2 regions of the Lysinibacillus sp. IITD104 genome follow, and region 2 is predicted to be linked to the other one. Evidence: riboswitches for the same ligand, from Rfam matches in the RefSeq annotation. Region 2 holds a riboswitch; the other holds the start of a gene.
The links. Region 2 has a riboswitch for FMN ahead of V1L66_RS16530 (ECF transporter S component). Riboswitches for the same ligand answer to the same signal wherever they lie in the genome.

Region 1: another riboswitch for FMN. It lies ahead of ribE (riboflavin synthase); the one in region 2 lies ahead of V1L66_RS16530 (ECF transporter S component).

Annotation. Positions count from the first base shown of each region.
Region 1 is NZ_JBAHYH020000001.1:3,015,161-3,018,586, forward strand. Features, by position in the region: gene V1L66_RS15420 (spore germination protein) at 1-29, opposite strand, end outside; gene ribE (6,7-dimethyl-8-ribityllumazine synthase) at 184-651, opposite strand; partial or broken gene ribB (3,4-dihydroxy-2-butanone-4-phosphate synthase) at 691-1,296, opposite strand; gene ribE (riboflavin synthase) at 1,321-1,959, opposite strand; FMN riboswitch at 2,158-2,283, opposite strand; FMN riboswitch at 2,400-2,525, opposite strand; gene V1L66_RS15440 (YibE/F family protein) at 2,746-3,426, shown strand, end outside.
Region 2 is NZ_JBAHYH020000001.1:3,231,666-3,235,091, reverse strand. Features, by position in the region: gene sigX (RNA polymerase sigma factor SigX) at 1-296, shown strand, start outside; gene V1L66_RS16535 (hypothetical protein) at 293-1,579, shown strand; FMN riboswitch at 1,724-1,910, shown strand; gene V1L66_RS16530 (ECF transporter S component) at 2,129-2,716, shown strand; gene V1L66_RS16525 (sodium-dependent transporter) at 2,958-3,426, shown strand, end outside.

The DNA.
Region 1 (3,426 bases), 220 kb from region 2:
AACATTTTCAAATTAATCAATTGTTCCATTGATGAAATACTTCTCATCTCCTACTGAGCCAGCTCAAGATTAGTACATTTATGAAAACAATCACCTTCAATAAATACACTTAAGCATATTTTTCCCATGGTTGTTCAAAATATTCAAAGAAACAAATGTTGTGACGAGCTTTTCACTTAGTCCTTATCCAATCATTTTCTTGAGATTTGCCATCTCAATCGCAGACATTGCAGCATCATAGCCTTTATTTCCAGATTTCGTGCCTGCACGTTCAATTGCCTGTTCTATATTTTCAGTAGTGACAATACCGAAAATAACAGGTACATTCGTTGATAAGGACACATTGGCAATGCCTTTTGCCGATTCATTACAAACATAGTCATAATGTGTTGTAGAGCCACGAATAACAGTACCTAAACCAATAATAGCATCATATTTCTTTGTTTCTGCCAGTTGTTTCGCAATAAAAGGAACTTCAAAAGCCCCTGGCACCCATGCGACATCAATAGATGCTGAATCAACCCCATGACGAGTTAAACCATCCATTGCTCCATCCAATAACTTGCTAGTAATGAACTCATTAAAACGACCTACAACTACTGCAATTTTCAAATCTGTTCCAATTAATTGTGCTTCAAATGTTTGACCCATTGTTCTTTCTCCTTTTTACATAGAAATTTTAGATTTTTTTGTTGATAAGAGCTTACGATAAGCAACCAATGCTTCTATTGATATCATTTTTAAGCCATGATGTGCAGCGAATTTTGTCAGCTCTTCAAACCGAAGCATGTGTCCATCATCACCCATGATTTCGCAAATAACACCTGCAGGTATACTCTGACAAAGCGTCGCTAGATCAATCGCCGCCTCTGTATGCCCTCTTCGTTCGAGCACACCATGCTCTTTCGCAATCAGCGGAAAAATATGGCCTGGTCGACGAAAATCAGTCGGCTTAGCTTGCCTTTCTAGCATCCTTTGTATGGTTAACGCACGCTCAAAGGCGCTAATCCCTGTCGTTGTTTCTACATGGTCGATGCTTACCGTAAATGCGGTTTGATGATTATCCGTATTGTGCTGAACCATTGGATATAAATCTAGCTTTTGTGCAAGCTGCTGCGAAATCGGCGTACAAATTAAACCTCTACCATTGGTTGCCATAAAGTTGATTGTTGCTGGTGTGATGAATTCAGCGAGTGCCAGAAGATCTCCTTCATTTTCCCGATCCTCATCATCAACCACCACAATCATATTGCCCTGCCTTAAATCCTCTAGGGCTTCTTCAATTGAATGTAGCACGACTATCAACTCCTATTCTGTGATTTAAAAACCATGCTGTGCTAAATAATCTCGTGTAATCGCTGGCGTTGTTTGCCCTTTTTTTAATTGCCCTATAATGTATTTACCGACTAAATCGGTTTCGATATTAACGATAGCTCCAACTCTCTTCATACCTAAAACAGTTTCTTTGTAAGTATGAGGAATGAGTGAAATCGTGACACTATTGGCTTCAACATGAAAAAGGGTTAAGCTTGTGCCATCAATTGTTATGGAACCCTTTGGGATACAAAAGTTGGTTAGTTCTTCTGACATTTCGATATCAATATAAACGGCGTTTGCTACTGATCGTTTTCGCAAAATTTTGCCGACTCCATCAACATGACCAGCAACAAAATGACCACCAAATCGTCCATTAGCAGGCATGGCACGCTCCAAATTAACAGAATCACCTATTGCCAGCTGCTGTAAATTTGTTGCTTTGACTGTTTCAGGCATAACATCCATCGTAAACTGCTGTTGAGTAAAATGTGTCACCGTTAAACAAACGCCATTGACCGCTATACTGTCACCAAGCTTAACATCCTCCGTTATCTTGGCTGATTGAATCGTAATTTTCATACTGTCCCGATCGCTTTGCACGGCTTTTATGATACCAATATCCTCTACAAGTCCTGTAAACATTCCATCACCTACTCTACTTTATTAGCACTTCTATCCTTTACTTTTAAAGTTGATCCACCTGTTTTTGTGCCTTATCCTTCTCCCTTCTCTCGTTAGCAATAAAAAATAAAAACCCCTTTCATCAAAGGGGTTTTGGGAGTATAAGACATCAACAAATAAGCCTACTTGAAAACAATTTTTTCATAGACTGTCATCTCATTTGTTCTTCTCCCATCCAGACTATCACTGTCGGTTTTGGATTTGCACCAAATCAGCTTGCGCTCACGGACTTTGAATTGCTTCATCACCGCCGATTGGGAATTTCACCCTACCCCGAAGAACATCTTCTATTCAATTGTAGCTAAATAAAAAAACTTCCCAAAAGATGATTGGGAAGTGATGTAATAAATGCATAGTCAAATAAACCTTCTAAACTAGAATCAATTTAAAAAGTTCGCATTTTTACCCTTCTCCCATCCAGACTGTCACTGTCGGTTTTGGATTTGCACCAAATCAGCTTGCGCTCACGGACTTTGAATTGCTTCATCACCGCCGATCGGGAATTTCACCCTACCCCGAAGGATATTTTTATTTAGCTAGTTTTACGATAACACTATTTTATAATATTATCCATCCTTCTTTTTAAAATTTTTCCGCAGCATCAAATTTAAGCAGCTCTAACGAGACTTAATAAATGTAACAGACATGATAAAAATGATGACATTTAACCTGTTTATGGAACTTCTTCATCCAAAAAACGTTCCTTTACAAGTGACTATTCAGTCTAGCCGTTTGGAGGTCATTTACTTGACATTTTTAAAAAATATATCGTTTAAGCAAGGTATTTTCTATGCCCTATTAGCACTCTGTTGTGGGCTTTCAATTTTTTTCATACATCATAATGAACAATTTTATGATCGACCGATAGCGGAAATAACGCAAGTGGCTGTAACAGAATCGGAACCGATGACAGATATGTATGAAAATGAGGATTATTTGTTTACACAGGAAATCACGGCCATTATCAAAAATGGACAGCATAAGGGGCAATCCATTTACCTGACGAATGACTATTCTTCCTCTGGTGCTTTTGATCAAGAATACCATGTAGGCAATGAAATCTTTGTTACAATAGATGATCGCGCCACACAATCAGCTTTAACAGGTACCATCCTCGATTTAAAACGTGATCAAACCATGGTAATGATTGCATGGATTTTTATTTTTACCCTACTCATTATAGGTAAAAGACAAGGCTTATTTTCTATCATTAGCTTAGGTGTCAATGCTGTGATTTTATCATTCGCATTAGATCTTTATGTGAAGCATGGGAGCGTAAGCCTGTTAGTAGTCAGCGGCATTTGTGCCCTGCTATTTACGATTATTTCGCTCCTACTTATTAGTGGATTGAATACAAAAACATATGTAGCCATCGTGTCCACACTTTTAGGCACTGTTATAGCGCTTATCATAAGCTCTATTGTAATG
Region 2 (3,426 bases):
ATTCACATGATTTCTTTGACTGGGAAACGGAACAGCTCCATTCAACCACACCATCACCGGAAGATATGCTACAGGCCAGTGATGAATTTATGCAGGTAGAATCAGCACTTGAAAACTGTACAGGCGACCAAAAAATGGTCATTATTATGCGCTATTTTCAGGACTTATCAATTGCAGAAACAGCGCAAATACTAGATTGGACAGAAGCTAAGGTAAAAACCACCCAGCATCGAGCCATTAAATTTTTAAGGCAACAGCTACAGCCGATTAGAGAACAGGAGGCGAAACGGCAATGACGCATAAGCCATTTGATGATGAACAGCTTGAACATGTATTGAACAATGCCCCTAAGCTTTCTGACCGCCGTTCAAAAGAAGAAATATTAAATCGGTTAATGGCAGATGCTCGCTTGCAGGATAATAGTCACCTTCAAGAAGCGATACAACAACCTATAGAGAATGAAGAAGCACAACAAGAAAGTAAACCTTTGATTCAAGATGAACAACCATCACGATTTAAGTTCCGAAAAATGTCGATTTTTACGAGTATAGCAGCTGTTTTCGCGTTAACGGTGCTCGTTGGCTCCATGGTCATGAATAATAACGCTAGCCAAAAAGATCTAGCTAGTACACCGGAAACGGCTAATTACTCTACATTACAGGAAGATCGTTCTGCTAAAGAGGCCGCTACCCAGGATGAGGCACTTCAATCCAGTATTGTAGCGGAGCATGAGCGTATGTTATCTTTACGGTCATCAGTCTATGAGGAAGATGTGAAAGATGCTGTCGTTTTTCGTATTGGTTTGGCAGGACGTGATGCAGAAAGTGTACCAATGACATATGTGATACCAAATGAGCGTGTAGCAACTGATTTTGGGACGCAAAAACCTTCTACTTTACAGATGTATGAGAAATATGCTCCTCAAATTGATGAAGAAGCCAAAGGGTTTACGGATTATCATCCTTTTAAGGGTGAACTGAAGGAGAAAGATGACAAGCTTGTCCACGTTTTACCAAAGGACAATAACTATGATGTTGCTTCAGCTACCGTTAATGAATACAAAGGTACTTTAGAGGATACATTCTCGGATTCTGAATATACGGAAGTTGAGATTCAAAATGAAGATGGCACACCTTATGAGTTTTCTCAAGAGGGTGAGCCAAGCCAAGCCATGTCATTAACAAACGCCAAACATTTTAATTATTATTTATACCAAGATGGTAATGGGGCAGAATATCTATCACCAGATTTCCGTCAAACATTTGCTAATGTTACAGAGGCACTTACATTAATGAAAAACAAAAATGATGATGTTTATGTAACAGTTGTTCCTGAAAATGTGACATACACGGTGAAAGAGGAAGCAGAAGGTGTAGTCGTTACATTCGATATCCCTTTAGATTTAGCATCGATGGAGCCAATTCGCGCTACCCAACTGATTGAGGCTATGATGTTAACTGCTGCTAGCTTTGACCAACAATTACGCTTAGATAATGTGGTCCAAGAAAGCTGGGAAGGATTCGATTTAAAAACGTATTTGCCAAAGCCTGTGGGGCCAAATAAACAATATATGCCTTAGCCAAAATCAAAAATGGAGCATTCCTGTAACATGGAATGCTCCATTTTTACAATACATACAAATCTAATCGGATTTTTTTTAAGCAGAACTATTTACTTTTTCTTGATAATTAATTATAGTAAGGTTGTAGTATAAAATAATATGATTCATCTTCGGGGCAGGGTGAAAATCCCGACCGGCGGTAATAGAGTGGTGAACCGTTAATGTTTTTCATTAACTCGAATGGTTTATGCTTCGCTCTTCAGCCCGCGACCTGTGCAAATTTATTTGCATGGCTGACTTGGTGTGATTCCAAGGCCGACAGTTAAAGTCTGGATGGGAGAAGATGGAGGTACGATCGTCATTCATTGTTATGAAATGAACTATGACCGAGCGCTTTTTTTGTATGACTTTTTAAACAGTGCTTAAAAAATAGTTTATGTTGACGCTTATTCGTCATGCCTTTCTCCCTTGTGCTTTTCATGCATAAGGGTTTTTTCATGCTAACAATTGAAAGATCGTCACCTTTCTTCTTGCGAGATTGAATCAGCAAAGAGGAGAGAGTTTTCTATGAAGAAAAATGTTAAACTTCAATCGTTTATTACGATTGGCATGCTGAGCAGTATTTCGTTTTTATTAATGCTTTTTAATTTCCCAATTCCACCATTCCCAGCATTTTTGGAAGTCGACTTTAGTGATATGCCTGCATTAATAGCAGCCATCACTATGGGGCCTGTGGCTGGTATTTTAGTAGAATTATTTAAAAATGTATTGGATTGGATTTTCTCGGGAACGCCAACAGGTGTGCCAGTAGGTCATATTGCCAACTTTGCAACAGGTATTTTATTTATTTTACCAGTAAGCCTTATTTTTAATCGCTTTAAAACAATTGCTGGTCTTGTTGGAGGTTTAGCGACTGGAACAGTTGTAATGGCGGTAGGCATGAGTGTTTTAAACTACGCAGTATTTTTACCGATGTACACATACTTCTTAGGTATGGAGCCTGTTGTAGGTGATTCGCTTTATAAAATGATCATTGCTGGGATTTTACCATTTAACATTGTAAAAGGTATTTTATTAACGGCTATTATGGCGTTTTTATTTACAACAATGCGCAAATGGATCGACCGCCAGCGTTCTATCTATATAACAAAATAATTTTTACTAACCTCGGGTAAACATACCTGAGGTTTTTTGTTGGAAGGATTGAAGGATAGGGGAAAGGTCTGATGGATAATTTACTAAAAGTGAAGGATAGAAAGGCAAAACTAACGGATAATTATAGAAAAAAGTAATGGGATAAACTAGCTATCTAGTCCTTTATAATTACAACCTAGTCGAAAGCTATATTTTCATGTAAAATAGAGAAGAGTTTAGAATGTTTGAGGAGTTTGAAGAGATGAGTGGAAAAAAAGGACAGTGGTCTAGTAAATTAGGTTTTATTTTAGCATCAGCTGGTGCGGCGATTGGACTAGGGGCAATTTGGAAACTTCCCTATGTAACAGGACAAAGTGGTGGAGGAGCATTTTTCCTTATCTTTGTGTTATTTACCTTGTTAATAGGACTACCGATGTTATTGTCCGAGTATGTTTTAGGACGTGGTACACAATCCGAGGCTGTAACAGCGTATAAAAAAATTGCTCCAACTAAGCCAGGCTGGGCTTGGATTGGTCGAATGGGCGTGCTAGGCTGTTTTTTATTATTAACTTTTTATAGCGTAGTTGGAGGTTGGATCTTTATTTATAGCGGGCTAGGTGTAGCTGGCGCGGTAATTGATCCAGCAGTAGATCCAGCTGAACTATTTGGAAAAATTATAGGTACGCCTTGGATTACGCTAGTTGGACTAGTGTTGTTTACATTAGCCAACG